DNA from 2 places in the Halomonas qinghailakensis genome. Region 2 is predicted to be linked to the other one. Evidence: predicted binding sites of a transcription regulator. Region 2 holds the regulator's gene; the other holds the start of a gene.
What was found. The regulator FliA, encoded in region 2, starts transcription of late flagellar genes. The targets are predictions, from matches to a motif close to CTAAAGTTNNNNNNNNNNCNGCCGATA.

Region 1 (15,265 bases), 400 kb from region 2:
CGGCGAATTGAAACAGCGCTTTGGAATTCGCGCTTTTTAGTAATGTTGGCGGTAGTGCCAAGCCTACTAGGCTCACTGATGCTGTTTATCGTCGGCACGCTGGATATTTTAACCGTGGTAGGCGACGTACTGCGCTACTACCTCGTTGATAGCTCTATAGATATCCACGACACCCTGGTGCCAGACATCATCATCGCCGTTGATGTGTATTTAATCGCGATTGTGCTGCTAATCTTCGGGCTAGGTATCTACCGGCTGTTTGTTTCCCGTATCGACCAAGCGGAAGTGCGCTATCCCACACACCCGTTTAACGTCGGCTCGCTGGATCAGCTCAAGGATAAAATTGCCCGCGTGGTGATACTGGCGGTGATTATTGAGTTTTTCCGCGCCGTGGTAGATATCCGTTTTAGTACGCCGCTGGAAGCCATTTACCTCGCGCTTTCGGTGCTGGCGCTTGCCGCAGCGCTTTATCTTATGAGCCTAGGGCATAAGGGAGAGTAGAGGCGCGGCATCTCACTATTCACCTTCCAGCAAGCCCACCACTAACTGGTTGAGCTGCTGCTGAAACTGCCCGCCGGGCGAAGGCGGCGTTGGGTCGGAGGTGATCACAACGGTCATCTCCCGCTCAGGAATTACATAAAGCGCTTGCCCGCCGTATCCACGCCCGTACATAACCGGCTCCTGCGCCAAGCTGGTGACAAACCAGCCGTAGCCGTATCCATCGCCTGTCCAGGGCGATTGGCCTCTTGGCGTCCACGATGCCTCTACCCAGCCTTCCGGTAATACTCGCCTGCCATCTACCATGCCGTCATTGCGATAAAGCTCGCCGATTTCGACGAGCGCTCTTGGGGAAAGCTGCATATCGTTGCCGCCGAAGTAAATACCTTGCGGGTCTTGTGGCCAGGTAGGAATCGCAATGTCTAGCGGCTCGCCAAGCAAGCGCTGGGCAAGGGCGTAGGTACTTTCACCACTCGCCTGGGTAAGCGCGGCAGAGAGCAAATGGCTAGTGCCAGTGGAGTAGAGCATGCGCCCACCGGGTTCATCCACAAACGGGCGGGTGAGCGCATCGTTTACCCAGTGGTTACTGGCGACCCAGGCACCATAGTTGCTGCCCGATGTCCGCTCTAGGCCTGCTTGTAAAGCAAGCAGATGCGCCACGGTAATATCATTCACCCGTGGGTCAACGCCGCTAGGCAGTTGGCCTAACAGCTCCGCTAACGGCTGCTCGGTAGATGCAATAATGCCGTCTTCAATGGCCGCACCGGTAATGGCTGCCAATACGGTTTTTGAAAGCGATTTGATGTTAGCGGGGGTGGAAGGCCCAGGCCCGCCTTGATGACGCTCGTGAACAATATCGCCCTGATAAGCCACCACCACCGTATGCACACGGCGTAGCTCACCCGCTTTTTGGTCAAGCGCTTGCAGTGTGCTGGCTGATGGCTGGCTTGCAGCAGCAAGTGCAGGCAGCAACGGAACCATCGTAAAAACAAACAGTAAAGGAAAAGCAGTAGCGCGCATTGCAGCCCCTTTGGCATCAAGCTTGGCCTTGAATTTGGCGGAGAAGAGAGGGTAGATAGAGAAAAGATAAGTAAACAGGCTTTTTACAAGGACCATGTCTAAGGACTATTTCTAAGGTCTATGCCTAAAGTGCATGTCTAAGGCCTGTATCTCTTGCAACTTTCTTACAGGAGTAACGTTTGAGGAAACAAGCGGCGGTAGGTTCAATAAATCTCAGTAAACGCCAGCTGTGGCTAAAGTACGCAAACATAACCAATCACTGCTAGGCTTGGGGTGTTATTTCAAAGGTAAGCATTCTGTTGCCTTCTTTGAAACCTAAAGCTTGAAAAGTGAAAGCCTCAAACGCAAAAAGCAAGGAGTGCCGTTATGCGTAACATTATCTATATTATTGGCCTAATCGTTGTCGTGCTTTTTATTCTTTCGTTGCTTGGACTGCGCTAATAAACGGCTGAATGTGAGGCCAGCACGCCAAACGCAAGGCGCCCGCACATCCTTACGGTGTGCGGGCGTCTTGGTTTTAACGATTTGGTTTTAACGATAAGAGGTGTTTATCGATAGAACGTTGGTAACGCGAGCGCGATCAAGCGCAGTCAGCGGCACCCTGGCCGAACATATCAAACATCATCTCGCGCCCCATGGGGGTTAGCACAAAGCGGCCATAGTCGTTAAGTTCAGCGGCGCCGCTCTCTTCAAGCACTCGCTGACAGGTTTTCCAGCTGGCGCAGTGGCTATTTAAATCCATCAATTCGCGCCGAGTAAGGCCACTCTGGGGCAGCGTTACGGTTTCGAGTACATGGCCGTTGTCATAAAGCAGCTCGGCAACGGTAGAAAGGCAGTGACGTAGGCTACGCTGCACATGATACGTGGCAGACGCGACGGTAGAGGCTGGGTGTGACACCTCGGGAGTCATAGGTCATTCTCCTGCAAACAGTGCCAAAATGGACGTGTTGCAGTGCATTATACAGTCATTAGTCTGTTAGACCAAGGTCTATGATTTTAGGAAGGAGGTTTAGTAAGCGTGTTCGCCCGCTATTTCACTGGCGAAGGATCAAATTGCCAAATCTTTTACAATTATTTACCTTTTGGCCAGTAGAAAAAGCCATCTAGATTCAAGTTAGAGAATAAATGGCCGATAATGCTTATTAATAAATCACATTCATACGCATGAGCAGCGCCAGCGTGATGGGCGTTTTTTAAAAAAAGGGCAGTAACTTATGGCTTCCATTTCATCACTCGGTATTGGCTCAGGGCTCGATCTCAACGGCTTGTTAGATCAGTTGCAAGATGCAGAGCGGGGAAAGCTTGCGCCAATTGAGCGTCAACTGGAAACCCAGCAGACCAAAATTTCCGCCTATGGTCAGCTGCAAAGTGCACTCTCCCAGTTTCAAACAGCTTCTGCTGGGCTAAACGACAGCGCGCTATACGAAAGCCTTTCCACCAATGTGGGGGGCAGCGCCATTACCGCCACCGCCGATGGCGAAGCGCAGCCCGGCAGTTACAATGTCAGCGTTGAAACACTGGCTACCCGTGGCACGCTAGCCTCTGAAGGGGTGGGAACGGTGGATCAGCCGTTGACCACCGCCGAGCAAACGTTAACGTTTACGTTCGGTGATGGCACCAGCAAAGAGGTCACCATTGGCGCAGATAGCAGCTTAGAAGCTATGCGCGATGCGATTAACGCCAGCGAAGATTCCGGCGTTAACGCCACCATCGTCAACGACGGCACGAACTATCGGCTGGCGCTTAGCTCCAGCGAAACCGGTGCAGACGCTTCTATTACCGGCTTTAGCTTTTCCGATGCTGGCACGGCACCGTTCGCCGCCGACACCGATAACACCCTGCAAGCAGGCACCGATGCCGCCCTGACCGTTAACGGCATCGCCATTACCAGCCCCACCAACCAAGTGGAAGGGGCAATTCAAGGCGTTACGCTTAATCTTCAAGAAGAGGGTGATAGCACCGTGGCAGTCGAGCAGGATACACGCGCTGTTCGTGAAGCGATTACCGGTTTTGTTGATGCTTACAACGACCTAAAAGGCACCATTGGCGAGTTAACCAGCTTCAATGCGGAAACCGGTGCCGCTGGCGAACTGCTTGGCGACAGCGCAGTGCGCACCGTCGAATCGCGTATGCGCAGCGTATTAAGTGGCGGTATTGAAGGCGAGTTTTCAATGCTTAGCGATATCGGTATTTCGCTACAGCGTGACGGCACGCTGTCTATTGATGAAGGCGAACTTGATAACGCTATTGCCAATAATCAGGATGCGCTGTCGGCGTTTTTCGCAGGCGATGCGGATGATTCAGGCATGGCTGGGCAAGTTAACCAAACCCTGGAACAGCTGCTAGGTACCAACGGCGCGGTAAAAGGGGCTATTAGCGGCGCGGAAAACCGCGTGGAGTCTCTGGGTGAACGCTACCTCCGCACGGAACAAACCATCGAGCAGACCATTTCCCGCTACCGCACCCAATTCGGCCAGTTAGATAGCATGATCGCTCAGATGAACCAAACCAGCGATTACCTTACCCAGCAGTTTGATGCCCTTGATGCCCAGCTGGGCCGCAACTAAACGCTAAGCGGTTAAGTCGTTGCTAAACGCCTGGGCATTGACTGCCCAGGCGTTTTTATTAGACGCCCCTTTTTGGCGCTCAGCATAAAAAAAAACACCAAAAGAAAATATCAAACCCATGAAAAAGCGCTAAAGTTGCGCGCTTTTCTGCCGATAACGTTAATATCTATTAACAGGGCGCTCGCAATGCGCCTAACTTACTTGTTGGTTTAGCCTTTTGCACTGAGGAACACCCCGCATGGCGACGATAACCTCTCTTGGCGTTGGTTCTGGCCTTGACCTTACTGGCTTGCTTGATCAGCTGCAGGCCGCCGAGCGGGGTAAACTCGCGCCGATTACGCTTCAAAAGAAGCAGCAGCAGGCGAAAATTTCTGCTTTCGGGCAGCTGCAAACGTCGCTGAACTCGTTTCAAGATGCGGTCGCCAAAATTAACGACCCCAAACTCTACCAAAGCCTTTCCGCCAATGTGCGTGGCACTGGTAGTGGAGAAGCTATTAAAGCCACTGCCGCCGCTGATGCGCTGCCAGGCAGCTATCGGGTTGAAGTCAGCCAACTGGCGACCTCTGGCACGCTGGCCTCTAGCCGCGTCGATACCAAAGACCAGGCGCTTGACCTGCAAGGGGCGACCGCGCTGCAGCTCACCTTTGGCAGTGGGGAAGGGGCCGCAACCAACACCGTTGATATCAATATTGCGGAAGGCAGCAGCCTCGCTGATATTCGTGATGCTATAAACGCCGACAAAGAAGCCGGGGTTAACGCGACCATTATTAACGACGGCACCGGCTATCGGCTGGCGCTTAGCTCTAAAACCACCGGTGCAGAGGCTTCTATTGAAAGCTTCAATTTTGTTGACGCCGATGCTGCCGTAGTGACAGGCCCCTTTGCTGAAGATGCACTCACCAAGCGCCCTGGTGAAAACGCTGCGTTAACGGTGAACGGCATTGCGATTAGCAGCGCTGACAATAAAATCGAAGGCGCGATTCAAGGCGTAACGCTAAACCTTGCAGAACTCAACATTGCCGAGGGCGAAACCGCCACCAGCACCGTTAACGTAGAGCGCGACACGCTAAAACAGCGCGAAGCAATTAACGGTTTTGTAAAAGCGTTTAACGACCTAAAAGGCACCATTGGCAAACTGACCAGCTTTACCGGCGACAGCGAAACTGCCGGTGAGCTAGTGGGCGACAACACCGTGCGCACCATCGAATCCCGGCTGCGCAGCGTGCTAACCGGCGGCGTAGAAGGCGGCGAGTTATCGACCCTTAACCAGCTAGGCATCACCCTGCAACGGGATGGCAAGCTAAAAGTCGATGAAGAAACGTTAGATAACTTAGTCGCCAACAACCCCCAGGCGTTAAACGCCTTTTTTGCCGGGGATGCAGCAGAAAACGGCATGGCAGGCAGGCTGAACACCACCATCGAACAGATGCTCGGCAACAACGGCGTAGTAAAACTAGCGATTAGCGGCGCAGAAAACCGCGTCAAAAGCCTAGACGACCGCTTCGAACGCATGGAAAAAACCATTGAAGGCACCATCTCCCGCTACCGTAAACAGTTCAGCCAGCTAGATTCAATGATCGCCCAGATGAACAGCATGAGCAGCTACCTCACCCAGCAATTCGATGCCCTGGATAATCAGTTAGGCCGCAAGAAATAATCACGGTGCTGTGCATTGTAGGCAGCAGCGTTAGCTCTGGTTCGACACTTCGACGATGATTTAGGCTTTGCAGTTTATGCTGACTAAGGGCGGCTACGCCGCCATCGCCCACTGGAAGTGGCCTCCTACAATAGAACAGTGGCACGTTATCTTGTAGGAGGAAGCTTTAGCTCGCGATCTCAGCTGCGAAGACAGTGAATAAACCTCAACTTCCCTAAAAGTGCTGCTTCCCTCCTCCTTCAGTTACCAAAAATTACATCTTTTTTTACCAGCCGCCCTAAAGATTCCCCCCGCCGTGCCGTTAATTAACATAACGGCACACACAGTGGCCGAAAAGCAGGCCTACTAGGCCAGTGTCCAAGCAAGGAGAATCACACCATGTCAGTGATCAATACCAACATCACATCGATGATCGGCCAGCAGAACCTGAACAAGTCGCAAAACGCGTTGACCACGTCTATGGAGCGCTTGAGCTCTGGCCTGCGTATCAACAGCGCCAAAGATGATGCAGCTGGTCAAGCCATCGCCAACCGTATGACCGCACAAATCAGCGGCCTGGCTCAGGCACAGCGTAATGCTAACGATGGTATCTCCATCGCACAGACTACTGAAGGCGGTCTGAACCAGATCAACGATAACCTGCAGCGTATTCGTGAGCTAACTGTCCAAGCACAGAACGGCACCAACAGCCAGAATGACCTGCAGTCCATTCAGGACGAAGTGACTCAGCGTTTGAATGAAATTAACCGTATTTCTGAAGAAACAGATTTCAACGGTACCCGTGTGCTTTCTGAAGCTGCCAGCCCGCTAACCATTCAAGTGGGTGCTGAAGATGGTCAGACTATTGACGTTAACATTAAAACTACTAACGCAAACTCCCTTGGCTTAGCTAACTTTGATGTGCGTCAAGCACAGTCTGTTGAGGTTGAAACTGTTAACGCGGTAGGTGGTGATGCAGTACCTGTTCAAGCTGCTGCTGATTTTGACATTACAACTGCCACTGGTGCAGGAGCAGATGGTACGGCTCAAGGGGTCTTTGACGACGGAAATGGCAATTACTTTGTTCAGATTACAGGTAACACTGATCCTGCTGATGATGGTTTTTACGCAGCGACTATCGACAATACTGATGGTACTGTAACTACAACTGGAACTACTCCAGACACTACTGCTATTGATGATTCAGGCATTGATCTTGAAGCTGCTGGGTTCAGTGCAGCTGCTACGTTTACCGTTGTCGAAGATGATAATGGCGACTATTTTGTAGATGTCACTGATGGTACAACACCTGCTAACGATGGTACCTATGCTGCAACTATTGCTGATGATGGAACTGTTAGCTTAGCTGGTACGACTACACCTACTTCTACTGATGCAGCGACTGGTACACCTTCAACTGTCACCAATATCACAACAGCTGCATCTCAGTTTACTGCAGTTACTGAAGTGCCTGGCCCAGGTGCTAGCACCCCTAGCTTTGCAACAGATGCTATTACTGCTGGCATTGATACACCAGAGCTAGTTCAACTAACAGCAGAAGATGGAACAGAGGTTTATGCTATCCAAGACGCGAATGGCGATCGCTTTGCGGCTGATGTTGATGAAACAACCGGTGTAGTAACTGCACAGTCCGTGACCTACACTGACGAAGCGGGCGTTGAGCAGACTTCTGCTGTTCAGCTGGGTGGTATTGATGGTGTTACTGGTTATGTCACAGTGACTGACGCTGAAGGTAATGACACCAACTATTCATCTGAAGCATTGAATGGTGAAGACCTCCAAACAGCTGAAAATGTTGCTCAGGTATCTTTGGCTCAGACCACTGATCCGTTGGCTCAGCTTGATGACGCACTGAAGCAAGTTGACAGCCTACGTTCCGAGTTGGGTGCCGTGCAGAACCGTTTTGAGTCTGCCATCGAGAACTTAAGCACCAACGAAACCAACCTGTCTTCTGCCCGTTCGCGCATCGAAGATGCCGACTACGCAACAGAAGTAGCCAACATGACCCGCGCGCAGATCCTGCAGCAGGCCGGTACGTCTGTATTAGCACAGGCCAACCAGATCCCGCAGTCCGTTCTTTCTCTGCTGGGTTAATCTGAGGCTTAGCTTCGATAGGAAACTTTCTCTATCACTAAGCAGCACAATGAACCGGCTCCCATTGGGGGTCGGTTTTTTGTTGGGGGTAATATGACCAATGAAGAACAACAACACGTTATCGACGAGCTGCAAACAGTCATAGCGGACACTCAAGCCACGCTACAACGCTTTGAAGACACCGGCATGGATAAAGAGATGCCGGAGGACTATGAAAAGCTGCTGGATATTTTAGACGGCGCGGTGAAACAGCAGCGTGAGCATACTAGGTGATGTTGGAGGGGTGAAGAGCCGTTGCTTTAGACCAAGGTTTGCTGGCGATTGCGGACTTTTTTGCCATAATCTATTAGCATGCTTATTTGTTGGCTATGCTTCTGACAATAGAGTACTTTTATAAGGCGAGGGCGTGAAGGCGCGGTGGGTGCCAGGGATGAGAAACTAGTATGGATACTTATACGCTTACGTTGATGGTGGCGATTGTTACGATGTGGGTCAGCCTGACCTGTGGTTTTGTCGCTATGTATTTAATTCTTAGCGATGGGGCTAGAGGCGCTCTCCAACCGGCTAATAAACCCCGAAAGCTTTCGATGGGTACAAAAGCGCAAGTAGAAGATGTCCCCACGTTGGCAAATGAAGGCAGTACGTCTTGGGGTGTGCAGGTGGTGTTTGAAACCCCTTCCCCTGGGCTAAACGAGCGCTTAAGTGTGGCGCTGGCATCTGCTGGCGCGGTGTATGAACCTAATACAAAAGCTTTTACGGTGACGGGGGAGTCTTCCCTTAACCCAATCGTTATTGAAAACGCTTTTCCTCCTGGGCAGCTTCCTTCGTTTACAGACGATAATAGCCAGTACTTGATTAAGGGTATCGCTATTAAAGTGAATGAAAATAGCCGTTCTCTTTCACCTAGTAAGCTCCAGCTTGCGCGGCTGGTTTCTCTTGCGAAATCGTTGGCCCGTTTAGGCGGTAAGGTAGTTGATGCTAATCAACAGCCGATCACTAAAGCTGGTTTTAAAGCCGTTATTTCTGGTAAGGCAAAGATTTAGTTATTCAAAGCATCATTGTTGCTCGCTTTGTCGTTCACTTTGCTAAGGACTGGGTGTTTTCTTAACAGACAGGTACTTCCGTACTGGTACAGGCTAAACAGATCCCGCAGAACGTGCTTTCTCTGCTGGGTTAATCTAGAGCTTCACGATACAGCGAATTCTTGATAGCTAAGCGGTACACTCAACCGACTCCCTTTGGGGTCGGTTTTTTTATGAGGGGCAATATGACCAATGAAGAACAACAACACGTTATCGACGAGCTACAAACAGTCATAGCGGACACTCAAGCTACACTACAACGCTTTGAAGACACCGGCATGGATAAAGAGATGCCTGCGGACTATGAAAAGCTGCTGGATCTGCTAGATGATGCGGTGAAACAGCAGCGTGAGCATACCAAGGTGATGTTGGGCGACTGACACCCGCCACTCACAGAGGTTACGCCCCAAGTCTGTAATTCGCATGCCCTTAGCGGGAATCCATGGTGAGGCAGGTAGTTGAGTATCATCGGGCAAAGGTCAAAATGGATTCCCGATAACCCCACTCGGGAATGACGGTGCGGTGGTTTACTCGGGCATAGCGGTGTGGTGGTTAGCTCGGGAATGACGATGCGGTGCATTCGGGAGTGATGTTGGGGTAGCTAACACCCGCCACTTACTGAGGTGACGCCCCAGGTCCGTCATTCCCGCATGCCCTTAGCGGGAATCCATGGTGAGGCGGGCAGTTGAGTCGTATCGGGCAACGGTCGAAATGGATTCCCGATAACCCCACTCGGGAATGACGGTGCGGTGGTTTACTCGGGAGTGATCGTGGGGCGGCTGACACCCGCCACTTACTGAGGTGACGCCCCAGGTCCGTCATTCCCGCATGCCCTTAGCGGGAATCCATGGTGAGGCGGGCAGTTGAGTCGTATCGGGCAACGGTCGAAATGGATTCCCGATGACCCCACTCGGGCATGACGGTGTGGTGCATTCGGGAGTGATGTTGGGGTAGATGACACCCGCCACTCACAGAGATGACGCCCCAGGTTCGTCATTTCCGCATGCCCTTAGCAGGAATCCATGGTTTTGCCTGCGTATTAACACTCTTGTTATGTCTTCCGCTTTTGCCATTTCCTGCTAAATTCGCTAAGGGCTGGGTATTTACCACACTGGAGAAACAGGTATGGGCAGGGTGCACTTTATTGGCGGTGAGAAAGGTGGGGTGGGTAAGTCGATGACGGCGCGGGTGTTGGCGCAGTATTACATCGATCACGAGATGCCATTCTTGGGGTTTGATTGCGATGCTTCCCACGGGACGTTTTCGCGCTTTTATCAGGATTATGCCTCCCCCGTGGTGGTGGGCGACGACGATAGCCTAGACGGCATACTGACGGCGCTGGAAGAGCACCCCGAGCGGGACTTAATTATTGATTTGGCGGCACAGTCTGCCCAGCCGATTAACCGCTGGATTGAAGATACCGATGTGTTTGGGCTGTTGAATGAGCTAGGCATGCAGGTGGTGTGGTGGCACGTGATGGATGATGGAGCGGATTCTGTTGCACTGCTTGCCGAGGTGCTGGAACGTTACAGTGCCCAGCCGGTTGAGCTAGTGGTGGTGCAAAACTTGGGGCGGGGTGAGAATTTCACGCGCTTCCAGCGCTCTGATGTTTATCAACAGGCCAGCGCCCAGGGCGCTACGTTGATAGAGCTGCCCAAGCTACATGCCAAACTGACCCAGAAAATTGACTTCAACAACAGCAGCTTTTGGGCGGTGGCCAACGACCGTAGCCTTATGAATATTGCCGAGCGTCAGCGCATGAAGGTATGGCTACGCAACGCGTATGCGCAGGTTGATTTCTTGGACTCGAAGAAATAGCGTTTGAAGAAGAAATAGTCTTTGAAGAAATAGCGTTTGATACAGCCTGTAGAGCGAAAGAGGTGCTGAATTAAGCGTGATGCTGCAGGTAGAAAAGCATTGACAAGCGCTGGCAAGCCCGCTTAACGCGTGATAGACTATGCCATCCTCTCAGACAAGACCCGTGGGCGGGCAGATTTTGAACTGCTCGTTACACTATTTGGCAGCATTTTAATTGCTTCCAAATCAATTGGTTGTTGTGGAAAGATACTGACGGAAAGGTCGTGTCGTGGCGAAAACCTAGAGGTGAAAACCTAGAGATAAAAGCCGACCGACAAATACATAGTTAATTCGTTGCCGTTGATTGGCAACCTTTATTCTCCAAGGAGATACCTGTGGCGAACAGCAAGCAAGCACGCAAGCGCGCCCGCCAGGCCGAGACTCGTCGCGTCCTGAAAGCCAGCCAGCGCAGCATGGTCCGCACCTACATCAAGCGTGTGATCAAAGCGATCAGCACTGGCGATCATGGCAAAGCGATGGAAGAGTTCCGGGCTATGCAGCCGGTTGTCGACCGCATCGCTGATAAAGACGTTCTTTCTAAGAAGAAAGCTGCACGTCTGAAAAGCCGCTTGAACAAGCGCATTAAGGCTCTGGCGGCGTAAGCCGGCAGGCGCCATAAAAAAAACCGGCTGCGGCCGGTTTTTTTGTGTCTGAACATCGCCTGTAGCGATGCACTGTGAGCTTATGGATTGAGTCATGACCACGAACACGCCTCCGCAAGCCAATATGTCTCCCCCGCGCCGCGGGTTGATGCGCTCTGGGTTAGTGGTCAGCGCGATGACCATGCTGTCGCGAGTGATGGGGCTGGTGCGCGATGTGGTGGTGGCGACCTTTTTGGGGGCGGGAAGCGGGGCCGATGCGTTTTTTGTCGCGTTTAAAATTCCTAACTTTCTGCGCCGTTTGTTTGCTGAAGGGGCGTTTAACCAAGCCTTTGTGCCGGTGCTTTCCGAGTACTCTACCCAGCGCAGTAAGCAGGAAATTCGTGAGTTACTAAATGCGGTGGCGGGCAGCCTAACGGCCATTTTAGCGCTAATAACCGCGTTGGCGATGTTGGGTGCCCCGTGGCTGGTGTGGGTGTTTGCCCCTGGCTTCGGGCGTGACCCCGAAAAGTTAGCGATGACTGCCGATATGCTGCGGCTGACGTTTCCCTATTTGCTGTTGATTTCGTTAACGGCGTTTTCGGGTAGCGTGCTGAACACCTGGAACCGCTTTGCGGTGCCCGCCTTTACCCCGGTGCTGCTGAATCTTTCGCTGATTGGCGCGGCGCTGCTGCTCATGCCGTTAATGGAAGAGCCCGCCATGGCGCTGGCTTGGGGGGTGTTGATTGCCGGGGCTGCCCAATTAGTGTTTCAGGTGCCGTTTTTGCTGCGCCTGGGGCTGTTGCCAACCCCGTGGCCAAATTTTGCCCATGAAGGGGTGAAGCGCATTCTGAAGCTGATGGCCCCCGCGCTGTTTGGGGTGTCGGTCTCGCAGATTAATCTGCTGCTGGACACCGTATTGGCGTCGTTATTAACGGCGGGTAGCGTGTCATGGCTGTACTATTCGGATAGGTTGGTCGAGCTGCCGCTTGGGGTGTTTGGTGTGGCGATTGGTACGATCATTTTGCCAGCGCTTTCTAAGCGCCATGCGGAGCAGTCCACCGAACACTTTTCGGCCATGCTGGACTGGGCCATTCGTGTGGTGCTGTTGTTAGGAGTGCCCGCTGCGCTGGCGTTGGCCGTGTTGGCGGAACCGTTTTTGATTACCCTGTTCCACTACGGGGCAATGACCGATAACGATATTCAAATGGCTGCCATGAGCCTACGTGCCTACGCGTTTGGGCTGGTGGCGTTTATGTTGATTAAAGTGTTAGCGCCGGGTTTCTTTGCTCGCCAGGATACTAAAACGCCGGTGAAAGTGGGCATTATCGCCATGGTGGCTAACATGGTGTTCAACCTGCTGTTGATTTGGCCGCTTGCCCACGCGGGTTTGGCGCTGGCGACCGCACTGTCGGCATTTTTAAATGCTGGGTTGCTGGGGTATCTGCTCTATCGCCAGAAGGTGTTGATCTTTCAGCCAGGGTGGGGACGTTACGCCGTTCAATTAGTGGGCGGCAGCGCGTTAATGAGCAGTGCGCTTTATCTGGTAGCCCCTGATTGGCAGGCATGGCTTGAGTTTGAGCTGTGGCAACGTATTTACTGGGTGGCAGGATTAGTCGTGCTGGGCGGCGGGCTTTATTTCGCTTGGCTGACCGCATTTGGCCTGCGGCTGCGCCACTTTAAGATGAATAGCTAATGCGCAAACAGCCAGCATTAAGGTGAACGAGTAGCTAATGCCAGGACGAAGGTAATCTTCCCCTGCACCGGAACAGCGCGTTCGTTATAATCGAAGGCTTTTAAACGGTAAACGCTTTTAAAACGGCAAACGCTTTTAAAAAAGAGGTGCCATGCACGTCATACGAGGTCTGCACAATCTGACAGCGGCTCATCGTGGCTGCGTTGCTACCATCGGTAATTTTGATGGTGTGCATCGCGGCCATCAGGCGATCCTGCAGCAGTGCCGTGAGCATTCGGCGCGCTTGAATGTGCCGTTGACGGTGGTGGTGTTTGAACCTCAGCCGCGGGAGTTTTTTGCCGGTGAGCAAGCGCCGCCACGGCTAACCCGCCTGCGCGAAAAAGTGCGCCTGCTGCGCGATCATGGGGCCGAGCAGGTGCTATGCCTACCCTTCAACGATGCCTTGCGCAGCCTGACCGGGCGCGAGTTTATCGATCAGGTGCTGATTGATGGTCTAGGGGTAAAGCATTTGGTGGTGGGCGACGACTTCCGCTTTGGCTGTGACCGCCGTGGCGACTTCAATCTGCTGGAAACCGTCGGGCTGGTGGAAGGGTTTGGTGTAGAGCACACCCGCACCTTTAAGGTCGATGACGAGCGGGTATCCAGCACGCGGGTGCGCACCTTACTTGCCAGCGGCAATTTCGAGGTTGCGGCGCGCCTGCTAGGTCGGCCTTATTCACTGCATGGCCGCGTGGTGCGTGACCAACAGCTAGGGCGCACCATTGGTGTGCCTACTGCTAACTTGCCGCTATTGCCCCAGCCGTTAACGCTGCGCGGTGTGTTTGCCGTGGTGGCTGAACTGGCTAATGGCCAGCGTTACCCTGCAGTAGCAAATGTTGGCTTTCGGCCAACGGTGGGGTCTAAGCGCCCGACGCTGGAAGTTCATTTATTGGAATTTTCAGGCGACCTTTATGGTCAGCGGCTGACGGTTTACCCCTGCGCGCGGCTACGCGGGGAAGTGAAGTTTGATGATTTTGATGCGTTGAAAACGCAAATTGAACACGATCAAGCCAGAGCGCGCCGCTACTTTGCGACAGCGGGTACTGGCTGCATGAATGCTCTTCCGCTGGCCTCGGCCCCGCTTGGGCGTGAGACCGCTTCTTCTGATTTCTCTTCGGCGGATAACGCCGCCGATGCTAACGACGGCTGACCGGACTATGGATTATAAGCACACGCTAAACTTGCCAGAAACCGACTTTCCCATGCGCGGCATGCTGCCGAAGCAGGAGCCAGGGCGCGTTTCTAAATGGCAGGATATGGACCTGTACCAGCGCTTGCGCGACACCCGCGCGGGCGCGCCGCTGTTTGTGTTGCACGATGGCCCTCCCTACGCCAACGGCAGCATTCATATCGGTCACGCCGTTAATAAAATTCTTAAAGATATTATCGTTAAATCAAAAAACCTGGCGGGTTTTGATGCCCCTTACGTGCCGGGTTGGGATTGCCACGGTCTGCCTATTGAGCACAAGGTAGAAACTACCCACGGTAAACATTTGGCTGCCGATAAAGCCCGTGAGCTATGCCGTGAGTACGCTGGTGCACAGATCGAAACCCAGCTAGCGGACTTTGTGCGTCTGGGTATTATTGGTGACTGGGACCACCCGTACCGTTCGATGGACTACGCCAACGAGGCGGGGGAAATCCGTGCGTTGGCCGATATGGTCGATGCGGGCTACGTGTTCAAAGGCTTAAAACCAGTTAACTGGTGCTTTGATTGTGGCTCGGCGCTGGCCGAAGCGGAAGTTGAGTACGCTGATAAGAAATCCGATGCTATCGATGTGGCTTTTCCGGTAGAAGATGCCGACAAGCTGGCAGCGGCCTTTGGTTTAAGCGAATTGCCCAAGCCAGCGGCAGTGGTGATCTGGACCACCACGCCTTGGACAATTCCTGCCAACCAGGCACTGAACGTTCATCCTGAGTTTACCTACGCGCTAGTGGATACCGGCGAACGCCTGCTGCTGCTCGCGGAAGAGCTGGTAGAAAGCTGTTTAGAGCGCTATGGATTGACCGGTAGCGTGATGGCTACTGCGCAAGGTAAAGCGCTGGACCTGATCAACTTCCGTCACCCGTTCTATGATCGTCTTTCGCCGGTGTATCTAGCGGATTACGTTGAGTCGGAAGTGGGCAGCACGGGTATTGTTCACTCTGCCCCTTCCTACGGCATGGATGACTTTATC
Region 2 (15,265 bases):
AAGGTGAGCATCTACAGCTACTGGCAGAACTGCGGGCTCAAGGCTTCGTCAGGGTTCAGATTGATGGACAGGTGCTAGAACTTGACGATATTGCCCCGCTCGATAAGCGCAAAAAACATGATATCAGCGTCGTGGTTGACCGCTTTAAAGTGCGCGATGATATTGCCCAGCGCCTAGCAGAATCGTTTGAAACTGCCATCAACCTCGCTGACGGCACGGCAATGATCCACTTTATGGATGGCGAGCAGGAAGACCTCGCCTTCTCAGCACGTTTTGCCTGCCCAGTGTGCGGCTATTCGCTTTCTGAGCTTGAACCGCGGATGTTTTCGTTCAACAACCCCGCTGGAGCCTGCCCTACCTGTGACGGCTTAGGTGTTCAGCAATATTTTGATCCTGATAAGTTGATCAGCCATCCCGAACTATCGCTAGCAGAAGGTGTGATTAAAGGCTGGGATCGGCGCAACATTTATTACTTTACCCAACTGCAAGCGCTCGCCAAACATTACCAGTTTGAGCTTGAAACGCCGTGGCTCGAGCTTGCCAGTCATGAGCGTGAAATTATTTTAAACGGCAGTGGCAGCGAACAGATTCCCTTTGTGTATGTGGGTGACCGGGGTCGAAAAGTGACGCGCGAGCACGCTTTTGAGGGTGTGCTTCCCAACATGCAACGTCGCTACCGGGAAACCGAATCCAACATGGTGCGTGACGATCTGGCTAAGTACATCGCCGTGCAGCCCTGCGCCACCTGTGGTGGCTCGCGGCTGCGCAAAGAGTCACGCCATGTATTTGTCGATGATCATAACATTGCCGATATAGTGCATTTACCGATTGGCGAAGCGTGGCGCTACTTTGCCGAGCTTTCCCTACCGGGCCGCAAAGGCGAAATTGCCGATAAAATCGTTAACGAAATCCATGCCCGTCTAGAGTTTTTAGTTAATGTAGGGCTCGACTACCTGAACCTGGAGCGCAGTGCTGACACGCTTTCGGGGGGCGAAGCCCAGCGTATCCGTCTCGCCAGTCAAATTGGCGCGGGGCTAGTAGGCGTCATGTACATTCTTGACGAGCCCTCTATTGGTCTTCACCAGCGGGATAACGATCGCTTATTGAAAACCTTGGAGCGCCTGCGGGATTTAGGCAATACGGTGATTGTCGTCGAGCATGATGAAGACGCGATCCGCGCGGCTGACCATGTCCTGGATATTGGCCCAGGAGCCGGTGTCCATGGTGGTGAAATCGTTGCCCAGGGTACGCCTCAAGATGTGATGGACAATCCCAACTCACTGACGGGCCAGTACTTATCGGGAACACGGGAAATTGCCATTCCCCCCTATCGCATTCCTGGTAACCCTGAAAAACAGTTAGTGGTGCGCGGCGCGACTGGCAATAACTTGCAAGACGTCACCCTTAGCCTTCCGCTCGGACTATTTATCGCCATCACCGGCGTGTCAGGCTCGGGTAAATCAACGTTAATTAACGGCACCCTAATGCCCATCGCCGCCCGTGAGCTAAACCGTGCGACCACGCTCACCCCCGCGCCTTATCAAAAAATCGAAGGGCTGGACCAGCTTGATAAAGTGATCGATATCGATCAAAGCCCTATCGGCCGCACGCCGCGTTCAAACCCAGCCACTTACACTGGTATCTTCACGCCGATTCGAGAATTATTTGCTGGCACCCAGGAAGCGCGTTCGCGGGGCTATAAGCCAGGCCGGTTCAGCTTTAACGTTAAAGGCGGCCGCTGCGAAGCATGCCAGGGCGAAGGCATGATCAAGGTAGAGATGCACTTCCTACCGGATATTTATGTGCCCTGCGATGTGTGTAAAGGCAAGCGCTATAACCGCGAAACGCTGGATATCCACTACAAAGGCAAAACGATTCACGAAGTGCTGGCCATGACGGTAGAGGACGCCCTGGAATTCTTCAGCCCAGTGCCTGCTATTGCTCGTCGGTTGCAGACGTTGTTGGATGTGGGCCTCTCCTATATCCGCCTAGGGCAAAGTGCCACCACCCTTTCTGGTGGTGAAGCGCAGCGTGTCAAACTAGCCCGTGAGTTAGCCAAACGTGATACGGGTAAAACGCTTTATATTCTAGATGAGCCCACCACCGGGCTGCATTTTGAGGATATCCGCCAGCTTCTCACGGTACTCCACCGCCTGCGTGACCACGGGAACACCATTGTGGTCATTGAGCACAACCTGGATGTGATCAAAACAGCTGACTGGATTATTGATCTAGGCCCAGAAGGTGGCTCTGGCGGTGGGCAAATTATTGCCGAAGGAACGCCAGAACAGATTGCCAAACAGGACGTATCGCACACAGGTCGCTTCCTTGCCCCACTGCTCAAACGCGGCAATCGTGCCAAAAAGACATCCTAACACCGCTCCCAGGGCAAGCACGCCTTACCTGGGAACATAAAAACTAGCGAACCCTAACAAGCGAACCCTAACAAGCGAACCCTAACAACAGAGAAAACCAGCGTTACGAAAAGAGCAAGCAACATTGGCTGTCTCTGTTTATATTTACTAGCAAAGCAGCCTTCGTTGCTAACCTTTTAGGAGAAGGAAGCTGTGGATCAGGATAAAAGCTGCATTATTAAGCACTTCAGTCACTATTGCTCGCTAACCGAAGAAGAAAAAGCGCTGTTGAACGAATTGGAAGAGAGCCCTACCGATATAAAAGCGGGGGCGCTGCTGTGGGAAGTGGACTCACCCGCGAATGAGTTCTGCACCCTGCGCAGTGGCTGGGCTTATTCTTATCGCCACCTGGAAAACGGCGACCGTCAAATTCTGGAAGTATTTCTACCTGGCGATATCATCGGATTGCGAGAGTTTGCGTTTTCTAAGCGACTGGAAAACGTCCGCATGATTACCGATGGCGTAGTCTGCCACTTTCCCCATAAGCGCATGCTAGACCTGTTTAGGCAGTCACTGACACTCACGTCGGTGATGTTTGCCATTGGCAGTCGCCAGCAGGCCCTGCTAACCGAGCGATTGGTTAACTTAGCAAGACGTAGCGCTAGACAGAAAATGGCCCACTTCCTTCATGAAATGTACCTACGCTTACGCCAAACCAATAAGGACATTGGCGGTCAGTTCCGCCTACCACTCTCCCAAGAACAGTTAGCCGACATTTTAGGCTTAAGCCCTGTTCATGTGAGCCGAACGTTCAGTGCATTAAGTGAAGATGGCTTGGTATACCGTGACCGCCATCACGTCACGATTCCCGACTTAAAAGCGTTAGCTGCCGAAGGTGAATTCGATGACTGCTACCTGACGGATAATGTCAGACCGCTACTTAGCGCCTAAATCAAACGCCGTGCTCCCTCATCTAAACGAACTCCGCCGCATGACCTGAAAAGCCACGCGGCGGTTTTGTTAATGTTCGACTTAGTGAGCCTAGCTTAGCCGCATTTAGACCAGCCACAACCGGCATAACAGGTTGGACAGCCATCCATCATAATGAGGTCACCACGACACTCAGGGCAGGTACCCACGGTAGCTGGGCCACTGCCTTCAGGCTTTTTTGCAGTGTTCTCTGTTTCAGTGGCACCGCCAATCGGTTCAACCGCACCAACGTGGCTTTCTGGTTCATCTACCGGCGGTTGCCAAGCATGGCCATGTTGCAAACGGTGCGCATAGCGCGCTACCAGTGTCTCTACCGGCACTTGATTGCCATCTTGGTCCAAGAAACCGCGCCGATAGAGAATTTGCTGGATCGACCAGGCAATTGCCGCTACTTCTGAATCGTGGAACATGGGCTTGTTCCAGCGGTTCATTCCACAGCGCACCAACCCTTTATCCCACGCAACTTTGCGCAGGTCAGCCACCGCCTGGGTGACGTACCCCCCGCGTGCAGCCAAGGAGAGGCTACGCATCGTCGCCGTAATCCATTGATGCTCGCTGGAAAGCTGCCCTGACGGGAAAAAGAACTCAACCGGGCGCTCAATCACCACACGTCGGCCACCCACCACGCCTTCTACCGGCATAAACGAGACTAGCAGATAAACTTTTTTACGCCCTTCTGCACCTACATAAGAGATCTTTTCAGATACTGCTTCGAGCGTTCCTTCTGGGCGCGAGGGTATCCTTACCGTCAGCGGATCTTCTTCCGGAAGTTCAGGGGCAGGGGCTGCCTGCTCCTGCTGCTTAATACGGTAACCAACTATTTTTGAAGTAATTTCTACAGCCATGATGTTCTCCACTTAGCAAAAGGTATTGGGCAATGTTCTTAACAAAGCGCATCCCATCGTTACCATTTGCCGTAGGTGCCCTCTTTTAAGGCATCAAACAGGTTCGCGGCGTTATGCTCTTCACCGTCGTAGACCACTGTTTCATCGCCGGCTAGCTCTATAGTTTCGCCACTTTCCAGCTCAAACACATAGGTAGTGTTTTTCAAGTCATCTTCACGCACCAGCACGCCCTGGAACGCTTCTGGATTAAAGCGGAAGGTGGTGCAGCCTTTCAGGCGACTCTCATAAGCCTGTAGGTAAAGATCCTGGAATTTCTCGAACGGGAACTCCGTCGGCACGTTGACTGTTTTGGAGATGGCAGAATCAATCCACTGCTGTGCCGCCGCCTGGACAGCCACGTGCTGCTCAGGGGTCACTGAATCAGCGGTAATAAAGTAGTCGGGCAAGTCGCTTTCCACTGCATCGGCGGCAATAAAGTGGCGATAAGCAGCTAGTTCGAACGAAACAACCTCGACCTGCTCTTTGGTTTTCTTTCCCGATTGAATGATATTGCGGAAATAACGGTGTGAGAACGAGGGTTCAATGCCGTTAGAGGCATTATTCCCCATCGACAGCGAAATGGTTCCAGTGGGCGCAATAGAGCTGTGGTGAGTAAAGCGCGCGCCATGTTCCGCCAGCTGCGCAACTAACTCAGGCGCTAGCTCGGCAACTTTAGCCATGTACTGGCTATAGCGAGCATGCAGGATACGTCCTGGGACTTTATCGCCCACTTCATAGCCATCAGCCGCTAGCTGAGGGCGCTCACGCATCATCTTCGGTGTAATCGTGTGCTCTTGCTCAAGCACCGGAGCCATGCCTTTTTCTTTAGAGAGTTCAAGCGCTTGCTTCCAGCCTTCCAGCGCAAGATGACGGCTTACTTCTTCGGTAAAGGCCAGTGATGCTTGAGAGCCATAGGGAATTTTGAGCATGGTCATCGTCGAACCCAGTCCCAAAAAGCCCATACCGTGGCGGCGTTTGGCTTCAATTTCGCGCTGCTGCTGCGGCAGTGGCAGGCCAGCGATTTCTACCACGTTATCGAGCATGCGGGTAAAAATAGCGACCACTTCACGGTAGCGTTCCCAGTCAAAGCGGGGCTTGTCGCTAAACGGCTCAATCACAAATTTGGTCAGGTTAACCGAACCCAGCAGACAAGCCCCTTCTGGCGGCAGCGGTTGCTCGCCACACGGGTTGGTCGCGCGAATATCTTCGCAGAACCAGTTATTGTTCATGCGATTGACCTGATCAATCAAAATAAACCCAGGTTCGGCGTAGTCATATGTCGAGGACATAATGGTGTCCCACAGCTCACGGGCCTTAATGACCTCAACCACACGGCAAGCCACGCGACCTTCATCATCTACCTTATAGCCTTCTTCTATAACGGGCCAATCGCGGTAAATCAAATCACCGGCTTTTACATCGTCTTTTTCGCCCGGGTGTAATGGAAACGCTAGCGGCCAGTCGGCATTATGCTTCACCGCTTCCATAAATTCGTCGGTAATCAATAGACTTAGGTTGAACTGACGCAAACGACCAGCTTCCCGCTTCGCTTGAATAAACTCACGAACATCAGGATGACCAACGTCAAAAGTGCCCATCTGAGCACCCCGCCGGCCTCCGGCCGATGCCACGGTGAAGCACATCTTGTCGTAGATATCCATAAACGCTAGCGGCCCGTTAGTACCGGCACCCGCGCCAAACACAAACGCCCCTTTATGGCGCAGGGTCGAAAAGTCGTAGCCAATACCAGCACCCGACTTTAGCGTCATGCCTGCATCAACGACCGAGTCGAGGATATCGCGCATAGAATCACGAATAGTGCGTGAGACTGTACAGTTAATTAGACTAACAGCAGGTTTGTAGGCTTCAGCACCAGCGTTGGAAAGAATACGCCCAGCGGGAATGGCACCATTTTCTAATGCCCAACGAAATTTTGGCAGCCATTCATTGGCCTTGTCTCCTTCAACCGCCGCAAGCGCTCGCGCGACCCGTTCAAAGGTGGCATCCACATCCTGGTCAACAGGCTGGCTATGGCGATCTTTTAATCGATATTTAGCGTCCCAGATATCTTTTGAGGGAACCTGTAGCGGGACGTCATTCGAGGTTTTCATAGCCTTTGTTGCGGTGCTCATCTTGCGAAACTCCTTCACGACGGGGTGAATATAGCGCTCAAAACGGTGCGATTATACGGCCTGTGGCTATGAAGTATAGACATGACTTCACACTATATGCGGCACTCTTATTGTTAACGACTACTACATATAGGAAAATCAGCGCGTTACCTTTTGCTTATCTTCAACAAACGATAGGCTAATATTTTTCTTGTGCGATGCCACCCTTATGCCTACTTTAAAGCCTTTTGCGTTAGCGGCCTTTAGCGCCACCTTGCTCAGTACCGCCGTGTCTGGTGTTGCGGCCACGTTTAATAGTGACGCGATACAGCCCCATGGTCACTGGCAATCAATGATGCTCTCATTAGGAGATGAACGGCATTTTCGCGCCGTGGAAACCCATAGTTATTCGGATGCCACGCTAAGCCTTAACGCAACCCAGGGGGTATGCGACTTACCGTGGTTGGAAATGCGCGTTACCTTGGATAAGCAGCAGGGCGAAAGCCGCGCGGTAAACTTAGTGCCCACCAGAATCCGGGTAGATGACACGCCGATCATAGACACCATGGCGGAATTTATTACCGAGCGTGGGGATGATGGGTTTTATGCACACTTCTACCTGAACGACTTACCCACGCTGATGGCGCAAATGAGCCAAGGCGAGCAGCTGTTTCTCGGCTTTGACCAACAAGATAGAGATCCGTGGTATATGACCTTTAACCTTGATGGTGCAGATGAGGCCATCGACAGAATGCAGCACTTATGCAGCTCTGCTGATAATTAACACATGTGCAGACAATCAACAAAGCTGCTTGTTATTGCACATTTTTTTCAGCAATTTCAACACGATTACGACCATTACGTTTAGCACGGTACATCGCAGCATCGGCCCGGGCGATGATTGTTTTACAACTATCATCGGGTTGCCATACGGCAACACCAATGCTGACCGTCATCGGTTGGTTCAAACCTGTTACCTGAAGTGTGGCTACTAGGCTACGTAAACGTTCTGCAAGCCCCTCAGCAGCGTCCATACTGGAGTGGGTTGCCAACACCACAAACTCTTCACCGCCCCAGCGCCCTAAGTGGTCACAGCCGCGTAGGGAGCTTTCCACCATGCGCGCCAACGATATCAACACATCATCACCCACACTGTGGCCAAGAGTGTCATTAATCTGCTTAAAATGATCAACATCGAATAATAGCAGGGCGAACGCCGCTCCATAACGCTTTGCCGCCACCAGCTCCGCATCAATGGCTTGCTCAATGCGGTAGCGGTTCCACACTTGAGTGAGTGGGTCAAAGTGCGCCAGCTGTTCTAAGCGTTGATTTGCGTCTGCCAGCGCCTTACGCTCACGCTCTAAGTGCATGTTAAGCGTACTAATTTCGTAAGCGGAAATAGCCAGCGTTAAATCTTCGCCTAGATCCATTGCAGCCAAACGTTCCACCCGCTGCCACGCTTCGCTTTTACCCGTGACTTCTTCGCACCATGCAGCAGAAGGCAGCATCATCATCGGTGTCAGTGGCGCTGAAGGGGGCTGCATTGCCCAGTAAAGGGTTTCTACTTGCTCAGGACGAAAAAATATCAGCCAGCCACGCTGAGAAGGGTCAGTAGGCAACGGCACTGCCAACACACCACTTTGCTCTGACATGCCTAATGAGGACGTTAATGGCTCTTTTGCGGTCTCTTGGGTGCACCACGGACCACTATGGACATGTGCTTTTTCAATCCGCGTCACTAGCTGGCTAATGGCTTCAGGCTTAGGCGTATTGCCTGCTTGATAGACACTGCCTTTTACCCACAGTGCAACGCCATGGGCACGAAAGAGCGATTGCCATGTCTCCGCGTGTTCCGTAAACAGCTGATAAGGACTCTGTGGCTTTAACCGATTATTAGATGAAAGCACCAAGCTATCTTGTACCCGCTGCAAATAGCGTGCTTCCTGGCGGGCTCTCAGTAACAACAACCGTTGTGTAGCCATTTGTACTAAGGTGCGCACTGCATCGCGTACCGGGGGTGTTACCGGATAGGCAGATGCCGAATGGCAGAATAGCAGGCCCCATAGGCCAGTATCGCCCTGCATAGCAACGCTTAGCGCACCGCGTACCCCTAGGCGCTGCAAATACTGCTGCCGTTCAGGAGCAGGAGCACGTAAGAAGCAATCACTCAGGTCTACGACGGCTCCCCTTGGCAGCAAGTGCTCACAGGGTGCTGCAACGTCTTGAATAAGCCGTACCGGATGTCGCTCGTAGGCACCCCGCAGCGCAACCGGAAAGTCCTTGGCGGGAAAACGCTGACCCAGCAAGGCAGGTAAGCGGCCTAGTGGCACTTCTCTACCTGGACTAACGCTACCCGGTTTAACACTGCCTGTCGCCAACGATTCCGCGACAATTAAGCCATGCCAATCACTATCGAAATGGCACACTGACACCCGGTCATGCCCCGTTAGCTCCTGCACAGCCATCACTAGATAGTCGAGCAACTCTTCTTGATGGGTGGCTTCCGCTAGGCGCATCAAGCGTTCATTCACCGTGCCGAGTAAACGCTGTTTGCCTAACGTGTGAAGAGGTTCTATCTCAATCACCACATGCATCCCTGAACGGTAAGCATGGAGTTGAAAACGCTGAGAGCGGGTGGGGCATTTAAACGTCAGCGGCCCGGACAAGCGCTGCTTTCCCTGTAGTTCATAGCGTACGCGCTGGCTTAAGCGCTTGCCCAGCACGCTCGTTAACGTTTGGGTACGCACGTCAGGGATAGGTATATTTAACAGCGATGACAAATTGCTACTAACGGCCTGGATGCGTCGACTATCAGCGTCGAGAACCAGTAAGGCGCCGAACGCCTGCAGTAGCGGATGATGCTTCGACACAAAAATAGCCTCAAGAAATCTATTTACCCCTCAGCCTGCTGCCGTAGCAACAACTCAACGCGCCGGTTGGCAGACCTGCCTTCCAGCGTTGCGTTACTTTCCATGGGTTGGGTATCGGCATAGCCGACTGCCCGCATGCGTGAAACAGCCACTCCCTGACGCTCAAGGTGACGGACAACGGCAATCGCACGCCCAACCGACAGTTCCCAGTTTGAGGGGAAACGCGATGTGGCAATAGGAATGTTATCCGTATGGCCTTCTACCGAAATTTGACCATCAAAGGAATCTAATACAGTCAGAAGGCTTTCTAACACATCTTGCCCTTGTGGCGTTAATACAGCGTCTCCACTAGGAAAAAGCAAACTATCGTCAATGCGCAGCGTAACACCTTCTTGTCCCTGAGAGACACTTACCCCTGGGATATTAACATCTGCCATCTGTGGCTTTAGTCCGCTGTAGCGAGGATGGATACCCGTTGCCAAGCTGGCCAATGGAAGCGAGGTAATAGCAGTGGCTGAGCGCATCCGGTCATTATCAGAGGCTTCGCCACCGCCCGGTGGCGTTAAGGCAAGCAGCAACACAAACAGCGTGATTAACAGCGTCAACACGTCTAGGTAGCTGGTAAGCCAGCTTTCATCTCCTTCACCGGAAACAGGGGGTAGCTCTAATGCATGCCGTGAATCCCGATCAAGCATCGCGCTATCCTTTTGCCGCAGGGCTAGCCGTTGGTCGCGGCTTTACCGTGGCATCGCGAATTTCGTCATGATAATTGACGATAAAGGAGTTAAGCGTTTCTTCAATAAATGAGGGTAGGCGTCGTTTGGTAATCAGGGAAATGCCTTCCAACACCATGTTCATGGTGATGAGTCGCTCTTCCGTTCGCCGCTCTAGCTTGACGGCAATAGGCTTGAACACTAGGTTAGCCAGCAAAATACCATAGAACGTTGTCAGCAGGGCTACTGCCATACGCGGGCCAATAACATCAAGATCTCCCGCATCCATTACTTCCAGCATATTGACCAACCCCACCAATGTGCCAATCATACCGAAGGCGGGCGCGTAGGTGGCCATGGTACGAAATATCTGCGCCTCAGCATGCTCTCGCGCTTTTAATCGTGCGATGCGCCAGCGCAACATATCGAAAATTTCGTCTTCTTTTGTATTCGCAATTACTAATTGAATGCCGGTGCGCAAAAAGGGGTTTCGAGTATGCTCTAGCTCCTTTTCAACCGCCCTGACATCTCCTTTAAACCATAGCCGCGCCATGGAAACCAGCTCGTTAATGTCATCGCGCACATAGGTATTTTCACGCCGAAAGACTAGGCCTACTAAGCGCACTACACGGAGCACTTCCTTCAGTGGATAACTGATAAAGGTCGCTGCCAAGGTACCCGTCACTACAATGGCTAACCCCGGTAAATTAAGAAAACTCTCGGGTGACTCTGCGGTAAAAAACAGCACGCTTACTAGCAATACCATGCTGGCAAAAATGCCGATCAACGTAGATGGATTCATCAACGGCTCCTCGCCGGTTATTAGCGATTTAAATAGGTCTTAGGCGGCATCATACAAACGAGCACGAAGCCTGCTAATTGCTTGGCTGTGGAGCTGGGAGACGCGAGACTCAGTCACGCCCAGTACTGCTCCCACTTCTTTAAGGTTCAGCTCTTCTTGGTAATACAACGCCATTAACAGCTTTTCGCGCTCGGGCAACGCCTCAATAGCATCAATTAACGACTGGCGCTGCTGGTGGTCTAACAGCTGATCGAAGGGCAAATTGTTTGCATCTTCTTTTGCTGGCTCACTCCCTTCGGCCACTAGCTCTTCAAAGGGCAGTAATTGACCACTATTAGTATCATTGAGTAATTGTTGATACTCATTCAGAGGCATTGCTAAATCCCGCGCAATTTCGCTCTCTTCTGGCGGGCGTCCTAACTGCTGTTCAAGGCGTCTCACTGTATTATCGACGGCCCTAGCAGAGCGACGGACGCTACGAGGCAACCAGTCACGCGTGCGCAACTCATCCATCATAGCGCCGCGAATACGCTGGCTTGCAAACGTGGCAAATGTTGCCCCCTGGGAAGCATCAAAACGCCCCAACGCTTCTAATAAACCCACCATGCCCGCCTGAATAAGATCATCTAACTCAATACTCGCGGGTAATCTTACCTGCAGCGTTAAGGCCTGACGCCTTACCAGTGGCATGTATTGAGTTAACAGCTCGCTCTGTTTAATCCTGCCTTGTGCTGTATACATCCTGATGCCTCACGGCTAAACACTGTTCACTGGTAGTTCACGATCACTTGCAATTTCTGCACTCGCACTGGTCGCTGGCCCGGTGCTAATGAGAAACGAAAGTGCAGCGGCCCATCCACCTGTTTACCGGCTAATGCTGAAGTCATCCCCCGCATTGCCGTTAAGGGAACGCACTGTTCAGGATGACATAGCCACGCATTCACTGGCGTATTGGCTGGCATTTGAAAGCGCCAATGAATACGCCCTATCACAGCACCTTCTACCTGTGCCTCCGTTGGTGGTTCAATAGGCTGGCTACTGATTGCGCGGTCACTCATCGTGACAAACACGCTGGGTACCTCTGTACTCCAACTTCCAGTCGCGGCATAGACACTTCCGCTGACAACGCTTAGTGCCACCATCGCTATGCTTTTGAGCAGTCGAGCGGGCGTTGGGCCAACGGCTAACCAGCCGATTTTAAAGCTAACATTTTTTGGGCTAGCATTTTTGAAACAAATCATTAGGTGAAAACTTCTTGCGTCACATGTGTGTTGCGGCGGTGCTTCTTGAAACTGGTAGGCAGGTGCATTGTTATTCCTTATAAAAGCACTGGATACCGCAGTTAAGACGCGGCCACATTGCGTCAGGCTAGCGTTATCGCGCAAGCAGTAAAAGCTCTATATCCAGATAGTAACGGGCTGCTTCTCGTAAGTTATCGAGCAGGCCTCTGCGCGACAAATGAGGCTCATGCAATGCTAACAACTGCCTTGGACCACCGTTTTCATGCACGTGTCGAAGAACACGATACATCTGTGCGAAGGCATCAGCATCGCTATTAATCCACAAGGCCCAGCGCGAGTAGCGAGCTTTCAGTTGGCTAAGGTCGTCGGCTTCAGCATTAACGATGCGAATGTCCCAATCATCCGGATCACCAGCCCAGCGACGGCCTAATACCGACCACTGCGCCAAGCGACCTTTTACTTTTGCCACCTGCTGCTCTCCACCGTTAAGCAGACCAACCACAATAAGCGGTTTTTGCGGAACTGGCGTTGGCGTTGGCGTTGGTGTTGGCGTTGGCGTTGGCGTTGGCGTTGGCGTTGGCGTTGGCGCAGCGATTAACGGCGACATTATATGATCTGTCGTATTCTCCCGTGGCTCAACCGCCAACTTCTCTTCCACAGGCTCGCCCCCAGCAGGTTCGCCCTCTACTGATGGCACTTGGCGCTGCTGGCGCTGTAAATCTGCCCACTTGCGAAGGCCCGCCGCCTGATCGTCGGCGCTCATACCAGCCCCTCTCGGCTAACGCTGCTAAGTTGGCGAATAGCATCACGCGCCATAAACGCGTGGACAAGCGCATCTAACATCGCTGTATCGCGCCGTTTGCGCGCGGTGCCCAGTAGTCTTAATAGATCGGAACGCAGCGCTACCGACGCCTCATCGCTAGCAGCATCTAGGTGCCCCACTGTTGCAGCGATACCACTGGCCATCAACAAGCGCACTTCGGTACTTACCTCACCGTTATCCGCCTCTTTCAACTGCTGCCAAGCACGTTTGGTTAGGCTCGATAACCCTTCGCTTTGAAGCTGGATAACCAGCAGCGAAAGTACGTCTGCGCCTAATCGGGCAGGCGTTAGCCAGTAACGACGCGCGATACGTTTGCCATTTTCCGGATCACGAACATCACCAACCCATGCCAATAGCGGAGTGCCAGCGGCATCTTCCACCTTGATATAAGTACTCCATAGCTGCATCGTTTGGCCACGAAAGCGCAGATCAGTGTGATGTGAAAGCGGGCTATCTGTGAATAGCTGGCGCTGGGTATAACGTTCGCCCTGACAGTATACCCGCTGGGCAGCCGTTACTAGTGTGATCCAAGTCAGGTGTTGGTCTTCTAGCCACGCTAACGTGGTAGGGTCAGGGAATACAGGTAGCAAATGTACTGCCGCTCCCATCGCTTCACCCTGGTGTAACAGCCGTGTGTGCCAACCCGCTGGTTGACGATGCTGCAAGCTGGTTAACGCAAGCCAACCACCGTCTGCATCTATTCCGACATCAGGCATCGTCCAGTCACAGCCGCGTTCGTTTCGGCGGGGAAACCATGCCATGCCTAGCCCCTTTCCCGCACAAGGCACGCTTACTAATAGCGCATCGAGACGTTTATCTTGCAGCACGCCAGGCAAAGAGGCGATATCCCAGACAGACTCTAACGCTGAGAAGCCGACCACCCTGTCACGTAGCCGCGTCAGTACAGAGCTAAGGCGTCGGCCTTGGCCAAGCACGTCGCGGGACCAGCGTGGCAAAGTTACCGACTGAGCACCCATTGAATTCCCTGCAGCAGGGAAGCTGTGTGACTCTTTCCCTTGGTTTGGATGAGCAGTAAGCGCTTGGTCAATTAATGCAGCAGGGTCAGCAACCGCCATATCCTCAGGAACCTGCTGTCCGTAAGAACCGAATAGCACGCGCATGCCATGGCGCATGACAATATCAAGCACGGGCGCTAAACGCCCGGCTTCGTCCTGCTTGGTAATAATACAATCATCTAACTCAGCGCCTGCTGCCCGCGCCGCTTGGCGATAGCGCAATACGACCTCTTCCAGCGTTTCAGGCTGGCTGGCGGCATTCAGCAACAGCACTAATCGCACGGACGCTTTCCCGCCTTGCAACTGAGCAATTTGCTCAATCACACGCTGGTCCCGCTGGCTCATACCAACGGTGTCGATAATCACCCATTGCTTACCTTGCAAACGACCTACTAGCTCATCTATCGGTTGTTCGGTATCTAAGGCGTACATGGGGGTATCAAGCAACCGGGCATAGATTCGCAGCTGCTCGTGGGCACCAATGCGGAAGCTGTCGGTGGTGACAAGCGCCACGGGACGCGTCCCATGGCGCATCACAAAACGTGCTGCTAACTTAGCCGTGGTAGTCGTTTTACCCACCCCCGTTGGCCCCACCAGCGCCACAATACCCGCCTGATCAAAAAAGCCGTTTTCCTCTTTTAATACAGGCAGTCGCGCCATTAGCTGGTCACGAAGCCATGCCATAACAAGCGTGCTATCAGCCTCTGGCTGAGCCAGTGCCGCTGGCAGTTCAGCGAGCACTTCGTCACTTAGCTCTTCGCTAAAACCAATGCTCAACAGCTGCTGGCGTAATCGAGCTTGAGGGGCGATGTAACCCTCTGTAGCAGGCAGCTCGGCAGCTGACTGCCGCTGAGAAAGCAGCTCACGCATCTCCTGCATCTCACGCAGTAAGCGCTCACTCATCACTTGAAGCGGATCAGAATCGCGTGGTGGGAATGCCACCTGAGAAACAGAAGTAGACGGTGGGAGCGCTGAGGGAGAAGGCTCGAAATGATCGACGGCTTCATCTGCCATCGCCAAAATTTCAACACCGCCCTCGGTACGACGATTGGCCACAATTAAAGCGTCCTCGCCCAATGCTTCACGCACTTGGCGCATCACATCACGACTGTTTGCTCCAACAAACCGTCTTACGCTCATGCTTTATCTGTGCCTCTATTTGATGGCTTAAAACCAATGCTATGTATCACTCTCATGTCCGCCCTCCGACTACCGTGGTGACTCGCAACGTGCGGTCATCTGGCACTTCCGCCTGGGACATTACTACCAAATGACGCATACGACGACGTAAGAAACGCGATAAAACAGCACGCAGCGAGTGCTGCACCACCAGCACCGGCGCTTCACCGCTACCTTCATGACGCTCTAGTGCTTGCTGCGCCTGGGTCATTAGCGTATCAGCAAGTCCTGGCTCCATCGCACCATTACCGTTCATTGCCTGCATCAGCACTTGCTCTAACT

Region 1: fliD (flagellar filament capping protein FliD) is a predicted target of FliA. The motif match lies at 4,215-4,241, and genes of this name have one in related genera.

The regions. Positions count from the first base shown of each region.
Region 1 covers NZ_CP096973.1:1,879,667-1,894,931, forward strand. The annotation lists gene M0220_RS08885 (YqhA family protein) at 1-501, shown strand, start outside; gene M0220_RS08890 (serine hydrolase domain-containing protein) at 517-1,518, opposite strand; gene M0220_RS08895 (hypothetical protein) at 2,099-2,428, opposite strand; gene fliD (flagellar filament capping protein FliD) at 2,733-4,085, shown strand; gene fliD (flagellar filament capping protein FliD) at 4,324-5,742, shown strand; gene M0220_RS17355 (flagellin N-terminal helical domain-containing protein) at 6,121-7,836, shown strand; gene M0220_RS08920 (hypothetical protein) at 7,930-8,109, shown strand; gene M0220_RS08925 (hypothetical protein) at 8,280-8,879, shown strand; gene M0220_RS17400 (hypothetical protein) at 8,963-9,013, shown strand; gene M0220_RS08930 (hypothetical protein) at 9,104-9,298, shown strand; gene M0220_RS08935 (P-loop NTPase family protein) at 10,044-10,736, shown strand; gene rpsT (30S ribosomal protein S20) at 11,111-11,377, shown strand; gene murJ (murein biosynthesis integral membrane protein MurJ) at 11,472-13,049, shown strand; gene ribF (bifunctional riboflavin kinase/FAD synthetase) at 13,201-14,238, shown strand; gene ileS (isoleucine--tRNA ligase) at 14,246-15,265, shown strand, end outside.
Region 2 covers NZ_CP096973.1:1,482,985-1,498,249, forward strand. The annotation lists gene uvrA (excinuclease ABC subunit UvrA) at 1-2,375, shown strand, start outside; gene M0220_RS07020 (Crp/Fnr family transcriptional regulator) at 2,568-3,305, shown strand; gene M0220_RS07025 (hypothetical protein) at 3,401-4,189, opposite strand; gene M0220_RS07030 (adenosylcobalamin-dependent ribonucleoside-diphosphate reductase) at 4,249-6,360, opposite strand; gene M0220_RS07035 (hypothetical protein) at 6,569-7,123, shown strand; gene M0220_RS07040 (sensor domain-containing diguanylate cyclase) at 7,155-9,209, opposite strand; gene M0220_RS07045 (OmpA/MotB family protein) at 9,233-9,904, opposite strand; gene M0220_RS07050 (motility protein A) at 9,909-10,724, opposite strand; gene M0220_RS07055 (RNA polymerase sigma factor FliA) at 10,764-11,465, opposite strand; gene M0220_RS07060 (flagellar protein FlhE) at 11,492-11,965, opposite strand; gene M0220_RS07065 (hypothetical protein) at 12,099-12,728, opposite strand; gene flhF (flagellar biosynthesis protein FlhF) at 12,725-14,944, opposite strand; gene flhA (flagellar biosynthesis protein FlhA) at 14,997-15,265, opposite strand, start outside.